Regions from separate parts of the Streptomyces sp. NPDC051576 genome, predicted to be linked through region 1. Evidence: riboswitches for the same ligand, from Rfam matches in the RefSeq annotation. Region 1 holds a riboswitch; each other region holds the start of a gene.

Region 1 (2,167 bases):
ACCCAGGACGACTGGGACAAGTACGGCGGCCTCGCCTACGCCCCGAGCGCCGACCTGGCCAGCCGCTCCCAGCAGATAGCCGTCGCCGAGAAGATCCTCGACGCCAAGGGCACCTCCGCGTGGACCACCTGCGCCCTGCTCTCCGGCCTCACCACGACCTCGGGTTCGACGAACGTCGACACGGGCGTCGCGAGCGACTCGCCGTCGGCCAGTGAGACGGACTCCACCGACTCCTCCGGCACCTCGGACTCGTCCGGCCTGTCCGACTCCGGCAGTACGGGCTCGAATTCATCGGATTCATCGGATTCGTCCGACTCCTCCGCCACCGACCCGTCGAGCAGTCCCTCATCCTCCCCGACGGACAACTCCACCAAGTCCGACAAGTCCACCACTCCTTCGAAGAGTGACGACTCGGCCTCCGCTTCTCCGAAACTCGACGAATCGGACAACTCGGAGCAGGCGGTGGGGAAGTGGAGCCTCGTCGACACCGGCGCGCTCGGTGGTGCGACCGATCAGGGAAGCAGCGACCAGGTGAGCACCGGGAAGCATCGCGGGGCGAGCGCCGAGGAGGGTGTGACGGCGAAGACGTACACCGTCCGCGCCGGCGACTCCCTCGCGTCCATCGCCGACTCCCTTGACTTCGACGGCGGATGGCGCGCGCTGTACGCCGAGAACAAAAAGGTGATAGGCGCCGATCCGACCCGGATCGCCGCCGGTCAGACCTTGGACGTGAGCACTGAAACGGGCGGAAAGTAGCAGGAAAACAGCGGGAGTTCACGTCACACTTCGCGCCGAATGTCCGCTTTGGTGAAAGTGTGGGATGAGTCTCAGAAGCCCTGATCGTCTTTGAAATTCCGCCGATTCCCTGTCTACGGTCAAGGCCGCTCGTCACCACGAGCCCCGGCTGCCGCACACGCCGAGTCCTGCCAGCGGCTTCCGGGAACAGTCGTCGCGTCAAGCGCCGTAGGCAGGAGCGGGGGACCCAAGGTAAGTGCCGGGCCCGGCAGTTGAGGCTGCTGGATCCGGCTTGGGGTTAAGTCGCGCACCGCAAGGTGCGTGGCCGGGCAACTCACACGGCCCGAACCCGACAGCTCACCTCGCAGGCGTCGGTGAGGGGATCTTCCATGCTGTTTTCCGGCAAGGGCAAGCACCGTCGTCCGTCCAAGGCCACCCGTGTCGCCACGCTCGCCGGCGTGACCGGTGTCGCCATCGCCGCCCCGCTCATGGCGGCCGGCAACGCCTCCGCCGCCACAGCCTCCGAGTGGGACACGGTCGCCCAGTGCGAGTCCGGCGGCAACTGGTCCATCAACACCGGCAACGGCTACTACGGCGGTCTCCAGTTCTCCGCCTCGACGTGGGCCGCGTACGGCGGCACCGCCTACGCCTCCACCGCGAACCAGGCCTCCAAGTCCCAGCAGATAGCCGTGGCGGAGAAGGTTCTCGCCTCCCAGGGCAAGGGCGCCTGGCCCGTCTGCGGCACCGGCCTGTCGAGCGCCACCTACTCCGGCGGCAGCTCCAGCTCCTCCAGCGGCAGCTCGTCGAGCAGCAGCACCAGCGAGCGCTCCACCTCCGACACGACGGCCTCCCGCTCCGCCGAGCGCCCGGCCGCCAAGAAGACCGTCACCACCCCGACCGGCAAGAAGGTCAAGAAGGGTGACGGCGAGTACAAGGTCGTCAAGGGTGACACCCTCAGCTCCATCGCCGAGAAGCACAAGGTGAAGGGCGGCTGGCAGAAGCTGTTCAAGCTGAACAAGGACATCATCGACGACGCCGACTTCATCTACCCGGGTCAGCAGCTCCACCTTAAGTAGTACTCAGCTGAACCACAGCGCCCTCACATCCGTGGACTGCACCATGGAGACCTCGTGAGGGTCGCCCCCGTCCCCCACGGGCTCCCCGCTCCGGTGCGTGTTCCCCCGTACGCACCGGGGCGGGGCTTTTTTTGCGCCCGCTTCCGTGCCGGTTTTTGTTCCGTTCGGAAACAATTTACTCTCGGTTCTGCTCAAGGGATGGTCGACAGACTGGCCGATCGCCCGGAGCCGGTTAGGCTCGTCTCGCAGAGCCCACCGCGGTACTGCGTAGCCGCGTCACATTGAAGAAGGAGATGCTCGTGCCGTCCATCGACGTCGTCGTAGCCCGGGAAATCCTGGACTCCCGAGGCAACCCC
Region 2 (2,167 bases), on a different contig from region 1:
TCGGTTCCGCGACGCACGCGCCCGCGTGCCGCCGGGTCACCACGAACCCCTCGGCCTCCAGCGTGCGCAGGGCCTCCCGCACAGGGACGCGCGAGACGCCGTACCGGCGCGCGAGGAGTTCCTCCGTGAGCCGGCCGCCGCGCTCGTAGACACCGGCGACGATGTCGTCCCGGATCGCCGTGCATACCGAGTGCGCCGGAATACGCATGTCCGACCTCCGCCTTAATCCCCGTGAAACGTCGACGATTGACGTGTGTTCCGTGACTCTATTGCAATGAGCGGGAATTTCCGACGGGGGGCCGGAATCCATGGATATTTTTTGGACAGGCTGGGTCCACAAACGCCGAAAGCCCCGGCCGGCGGGCCAGGGCTTCGGGAAGTGCGGTGGTGCGTCGTCAGACGTTCACGCCGTGCTTGCGGAGGTAGGCGACGGGGTCGACGTCGGAGCCGTACTCGGCGGTCGTGCGGGCCTCGAAGTGGAGGTGCGGTCCGGTGACGTTGCCGGTCGCCCCGGAGAGGCCGATCTGCTGGCCCGGGGTGACCGTCTGACCGACGGAGACGCCGATGGACGACAGGTGGCCGTACATGGTGTACATGCCGTCCGCCATCTTGATCACGACCTGGTTGCCGTACGAGCCGCCCCAGCCGGCCTCGACGACGGTGCCGGAGCCCACCGCGTGGACGGAGGTGCCGGTCGAGGCGTGGAAGTCGATGCCCGTGTGGGCACCGGAGGACCACAGGGAACCGCCGGTCTTGTAGCCGGTGGAGACATACGAGTTGGAGACCGGCGCGACGAAGGTGTTGAGCTTCTTGCGCTCGGCCGCGCGGGCGGCGCGTGCCGCGGCGTCGCGCTCCGCCTTGGCCAGGGCGGCGGCCTTGGCCCGGGCGATCTCCTTGGCGGCCTGCTCGGCGGCGGCCTGCTTCTGGGCTGCGGCCTGGGCGTCGATCTTCTCGGCCACGGAGTCGCCCATGGCGATGACGGGGGTGAGGCCGGTCTGTTCGGCGGCGGGCTCCGCGGCGAACGCCGGGGCGGCGGCCAGGGTGCCGACGACGCCGGAGGTGGCGAGAGCCGCGACACTGGCGGCACGAACGGTGGTGCGGTGGGTCCGGCTCGGGCGACGGTGCTTCCCGGTGGCGCGGGTGAACGCCATGAAGTGGCTGGTCCTTTCCTTCCTTCTCGCCTACCGGGTTAGCTGACGGGTTCGGAGCAGGAAGGTCTCCTACGGACCCCCTCGCGGTGCGCGGGCGTCCGATTCACCCCAGGGACTCTTGATGTGGGTCCCCGGCTCCCCTGGCTCGCGCCGTACGGGGACTCGGCGATGACTGTCCGGTGCCGCTGGTGCGGCGCGGTGCCTGACGGACAGCCGGACCGACGCTAAGGGGGGCCACTTTCAATCCCCAAACGGATCACGGTTTTTGTAGCGCATGCCACAGGGCAGACAGGCAACCTCTCCCCCAATTCGGACATGAGAGGGCCCTGGTGACGCCTCAGCCACCAGGGCCCCACACGCGCGCGTGCCGCTACCCGGCTCCCTACTCGGCCGGGACGACGGTCACTTCACCGATGCCGAGAGCCGCAACCGGCTCCTTGATCTGCTCCGCGTCACCGACCAGGACCGTCACCAGACGGTCCACCGGGAAGGCGTTCACGACCGCCGCGGTGGCCTCTACGGTGCCGGTCGCGGCGAGCTGCCGGTACAGCGTCGCCTGGTAGTCGTCGGGCAGGTGCTGCTCGACCTGGTCGGCCAGGGTGCTCGCCACGGCCGCGGCGGTCTCGTACTTGAGCGGCGCCACCCCGACGAGGTTCTGTACGGCGATGTCCCGCTCGGCGTCGGTGAGTCCGCCCTCCGCGAGCTTGCGCAGCACCGTCCACAGGTCGTCCAGCGCGGGACCCGTGTTCGGGGTGTCCACGGAGCCGCTGATGGCGAGCATCGAGATGCCGGTGCCGTCGGGTGCCGAGCGCAGCACCTGGCCGAATGCCCGCACACCGTAGGTGTAGCCCTTCTCCTCGCGCAGGACGCGGTCCAGGCGGGAGGTGAGGGTGCCGCCGAGGCAGTACGTGCCGAGCACCTGGGCCGGCCACACGCGGTCGTGCCGGTCGGATCCGACCCGTCCGATGAGCAACTGCGTCTGGACGGCGCCGGGCCGGTGCACGATCACGACCCGC
Region 3 (2,167 bases), on a different contig from region 1:
GAGCCGGGCGGGGAGTGAGCCCGCGATGCTGCCGCCGGAGCTTCCGCCGCTGCCCGCGCTGACGCGTGCCGAGGGCGAGTTGATCGACCGTTATCTGGATGTGGCCGATCTGCTGGGCCGTATCAACCCGGCGCATCACGGGGACACGTACCGTGGCCTGAGGGCCGCTCAGGCACTCGTGGCCAAGGCGGCCGAGCTGCGGGACGCGCTGGCCCTGATGCACCAGCGGGGCGAGACCGAGCTGCACGCCCCCACCCTCGCGCGGGCGCTGCGCGTGCTGGACGGGGAGCGCCGCACGGCTCGCGTCACCGTCCCCGCGCCCTCCGACAGTTGAGGCACGCCGAGACCTCGCGGGCGTGGGCGAAACGGGCCGAACGGCTTACCCCTGATCGGAGTAGCCGCTCCTCCGTCCGTGAGGCCGCCGGGCTTGCGCAACTGGCGTAGACCGAGGGCCGGATGAGGTGCTCCGGTGCTGGTCCGAGGGGTGCACACCCCTCGACACCCCTTCGAACACTGGGGTGTCCACCCGAACGGGTGAGTGGTGAGTAACCCCACAAATCCCCGGTTCCGTTGGGATTTTCGGACATCGATAGGTGAAGATCCCTGTCTGACGACAAGACCCCGCCGCAGCGGCGGGGCGATCCGGGCGGACGCCGAGTCCTGCCGCCGCCCGGATGACAGGTCGACAGGATTGCATCGGCAGGAGTGGAGGACCCAAGCACGACGGGTCGCCGGGACGGTCACGCCATGACCGGGTCGAGCAGCCCTTGGGGTGAAGCCGCGAGTCTGCGGCCGGGCAACTTCGCCAGCCCGAATCCGACAGGTCATCCTTCACAGGCGGCTGACGAAGGGTTGCGCATGACTGCGCTCAATCGTGTCCCGTCGCTGATGGTCCGGGCCGGTACGGCCTCGGCCTTCGCCATCGCCGCCGTGGGCGGCTCCGTCGTGATCCCGGGCGTCGCATCCGACGCCGCGGCCGCGACACCCGCGACGAAGGCACTCCAGGTGGCCGCTTCCAAGAAGGGCTCCCCCTACCGGTACGGCGCCACCGGGCCGAGCCGCTTCGACTGCTCCGGGCTGACGCTCTACTCGTACAAGAAGGCGGGCAAGAGGCTGCCCCGTACGGCGGCCCAGCAGTACAACAAGACCCACCACGTCTCGGCCAAGGGCCGCAAGGCCGGGGACCTGGTGTTCTTCCACTCGGGTTCCAGCGTCTACCACGTCGGCATCTACGCCGGGAAGGGAAAGATCTGGCACGCCCCGAAGACCGGGGACGTGGTGCGCTTGCAGAAGATCTGGACCAAGAGCGTCTGGTACGGCCGGGTCAGCTGACCCTCGCTGAACCTCCCGAGGGGGTGGCGGCCACCTGACGGGCCGCCACCCCCTCGGGTGTTCCCGAAACGTTTTCAGGGCGTTCTACGGCTCCTGCTGGCCCGCCGCGGTCACCGGCCGGGCCGGGACCGTCCAGGGCACCTCGATGGAGACCGTCTTGCCGCCCTCCCTGGTGGGCCTGACCTTGAGTTTGCCGCCGCACTCCGCGGTCAGCCAGCGGATGATGACCATGCCCCGGCCGTTGTCCTGCTGGACGGCGGCCGGCAGGCGTTTGGGGAAGCGGGGGTGGCTGTCGGTGACTCCGATGCGCAGGTGTTCGTCACGCTCCAGCTCGATGTCCACCGTGAAGGTGGGTGACTGTCCGAAGGTGTGCTGTACGGCGTTGGTGGCGAGTTCGGAGACGATGAGGCGGATGGTGTCGGCGGCCTCCGTGTCCGCCGGCAGTCCCCATTCCACGAGGGTCCCGACCACGTAGGTGCGGGCGGTGGAGACCGAGGCGGGATCGCTCGGCAGAGTGACGGATGCTTCCAGATGGTCTGCCATGGCGCGGTCGTCCCTTTCCCGCGGGACCGGTGTCCGACACGGAGCGGATGGTTCGAGTACGGTCCCGGACTGGTGCTTCTTCGCCAGACTGCCATTACCTCGGCGGTAACGGTGCCGATCCACCAAGATATGCATATATCTGTCGCTCGAAGCGGTGAACTCTGCGACCTCAGACCGTATTTGGGCGGCTCGGAAGGAGTAAGGAGAAACCCATGCAGTACGGTCCCGCGGTGCGCCGCCGGAAACTGGGCGCCGAACTCCGCGCGTTGCGTGCGGAAGCGGGGCTCACCAG
Region 4 (2,167 bases), on a different contig from region 1:
ATCGCGGCACGGTACGAGGCGGCCCAGGAGGGCGCGTCCATCGGCGGCGACCTGTACGCGGTGCAGGACACCCCGCACGGCGTACGGCTGATCGTCGGCGACGTGCGCGGCAAGGGCATGGGCGCGGTCGCCGCCGTCGCCGTGGTGATCGGGGCGTTCCGGGAGGCGGCCGAGCAGGAGACCACCCTGGAGGAGGTCGCCCAGCGGCTGGAGCGGGCGCTGGCCCGCGAGGGCACCCGGCGCGACGGCCTCGACGCGTTCGAGGGGTTCACCACGGCCGTCCTCGCCGAACTCCCGCACGGCGACGGCGTCGTACGGATCGTCGACCGGGGTCACCCGCCGCCGCTGCTCCTGAACGCGGACGGCACTGTGGAAACCCTGCTCGTCAAGGAACCCGCACTGCCGCTCGGCATGGGCGAGTTGGGGTTCTGGCCCGACCGCGCCCAGGAGTTCCCGTTCCCGGGCGGGGCCACGCTGCTGGTGTACACCGACGGTCTGTCCGAGGCCCGGGACTGCCACGGCGTCTTCTTCGATCCCGGGGAGCGGCTGGCCGGACGGACCTTCCGCAGCCCCGAGTCGTTGCTCGGGATCCTCGCCAAGGAGGTGCGCCGGTACTCCGGGGGCGGGATGTCGGACGACATGGCGATGATCGCCGTACGCCATCCATGAACGGTGTCACCAGGTGTGATCGGGCGAGCGCCCTCCGCATAACAACTGACATACCGTCAATAGCTGTGGGAATTCTGAGACTTGGTCAACTCGCCCGTTTTTCGCCGGTCGTGGGCCCTTCGTCCAGCAAGGAAAGGTTAATGATCAAGCGGAACAGCTTGGAATCGGGTGCCCGGGTCTATTAACGTTCGATAACGCAGCGCGGTCGTCCCAGCCGTCACAAGAGACGGCTCCGTGCGCACGCGCCGAATCCCGCAAGGGAACCGGGGAACCACCACTTGGGGTGAATCGCTCGTCGACCGCCGTGGGAACACGACAGGTTTACGCGCGTAGGAGACCTTCCTGCTCCGAACCCGTCAGCTAACCCGGTAGGCGAGAAGGAAGGAAAGGAGCACGCCCACGTGGCGTCCAACCAGGCTGCCCCAGAAGCCCCGTTCGTGTACGGCGGTTACCGCCCCGACGAGGGCCCCTGGGAGGAGTGGAACCCCAGCGCGGAGTCCGTTCCCCCCAACCGCGGCAAGCACCGTGTCGCCAAGCAGCGTGGTGGCGGGGGATTCGCCCGCAGCTCCACCGTCCTGGGTGTCGGTGTCATAGCCGCCGTGAGCGCCGGCGGGATGGCCAGCGCCAACACCGGCAAGCCGCCCGTCTCGATCTCCCTGCCGGACCTGCCCTCCGTGGGGCATCTGCTGGACGACTCCTCCAGCACCCCCAAGGGTTCCGCGACCGCGCTCAGCAGCGTCGGCGTGACCTCCACCGAGACCGCCAAGGGCACCTCGGACGCGGGTGAGCTGCTGCGCAACCGGATCATGGAGCAGGCCGAGCTCCAGCAGCTCCAGGTCGACGGCAAGTCGCAGGCCGCCGCCGAGGCAGCCGTCGCCAAGCAGGTCGACGACGCCGCGGCCAAGGCCGAGAAGGACGCCGCCGCCAAGGCCGCGGACGCGAAGGAGGCCGCGGAGGCCGCCGCCAAGAAGAAGGCCGAGGCCGCGAAGCTCGCCGAGCTGGCCAAGCAGTACACCCTGCCGGTCGGGTCGTACACGATCACCGGCACCTTCGGTCAGGCCGGCACCATGTGGTCCTCCGGCTACCACACCGGGCTCGACTTCGCGGCGCCCACAGGCACGCTGATCAAGGCCATCCACAGCGGCACGGTCACCGAGGCGGGCTGGGCCGGGTCCTACGGCTACCGCACGATCATCACCCTCGACGACGGCACCGAGCTGTGGTTCTGCCACCAGTCCTCGATCAACGTCAGCGTCGGGCAGAAGGTCGCCACCGGTGACGTCATCGGCCGCGTCGGAGCCACCGGCAACGTGACCGGGCCGCACCTCCACCTTGAGGTCCACATCAACGGCGCCGCGACCGCCAGCGACCCGGCGCCCTGGCTGCGCAGCAAGGGCCTCAACCCCTGAGCCACCCGGCGATCCTGCTGGAATATCGGGTTCCGGTCCGGCTGTTGACGTAGAGCATGACTTCTCTTCGCAAGCTGGGCCGGTCCGAC

What was found. Region 1 has a riboswitch for cyclic di-AMP ahead of AB0M63_RS14225 (transglycosylase family protein). Riboswitches for the same ligand answer to the same signal wherever they lie in the genome.
Positions count from the first base shown of each region.
Region 2: another riboswitch for cyclic di-AMP. It lies ahead of AB0M63_RS09265 (M23 family metallopeptidase); the one in region 1 lies ahead of AB0M63_RS14225 (transglycosylase family protein).
Region 3: another riboswitch for cyclic di-AMP. It lies ahead of AB0M63_RS19775 (C40 family peptidase); the one in region 1 lies ahead of AB0M63_RS14225 (transglycosylase family protein).
Region 4: another riboswitch for cyclic di-AMP. It lies ahead of AB0M63_RS09830 (M23 family metallopeptidase); the one in region 1 lies ahead of AB0M63_RS14225 (transglycosylase family protein).

Region 1 is NZ_JBFAZO010000004.1:120,248-122,414, reverse strand. It holds gene AB0M63_RS14230 (transglycosylase family protein) at 1-756, shown strand, start outside; cyclic di-AMP (ydaO/yuaA leader) riboswitch at 950-1,121, shown strand; gene AB0M63_RS14225 (transglycosylase family protein) at 1,125-1,811, shown strand; gene eno (phosphopyruvate hydratase) at 2,105-2,167, shown strand, end outside.
Region 2 is NZ_JBFAZO010000002.1:813,992-816,158, forward strand. It holds gene AB0M63_RS09260 (GntR family transcriptional regulator) at 1-208, opposite strand, end outside; gene AB0M63_RS09265 (M23 family metallopeptidase) at 396-1,151, opposite strand; cyclic di-AMP (ydaO/yuaA leader) riboswitch at 1,165-1,329, opposite strand; gene AB0M63_RS09270 (pitrilysin family protein) at 1,534-2,167, opposite strand, start outside.
Region 3 is NZ_JBFAZO010000005.1:542,103-544,269, forward strand. It holds gene AB0M63_RS19765 (ATP-dependent Clp protease proteolytic subunit) at 1-18, shown strand, start outside; gene AB0M63_RS19770 (hypothetical protein) at 26-334, shown strand; cyclic di-AMP (ydaO/yuaA leader) riboswitch at 674-855, shown strand; gene AB0M63_RS19775 (C40 family peptidase) at 859-1,332, shown strand; gene AB0M63_RS19780 (ATP-binding protein) at 1,417-1,875, opposite strand; gene AB0M63_RS19785 (helix-turn-helix transcriptional regulator) at 2,088-2,167, shown strand, end outside.
Region 4 is NZ_JBFAZO010000003.1:21,812-23,978, reverse strand. It holds gene AB0M63_RS09835 (PP2C family protein-serine/threonine phosphatase) at 1-669, shown strand, start outside; cyclic di-AMP (ydaO/yuaA leader) riboswitch at 903-1,059, shown strand; gene AB0M63_RS09830 (M23 family metallopeptidase) at 1,071-2,078, shown strand; gene AB0M63_RS09825 (aldo/keto reductase) at 2,135-2,167, shown strand, end outside.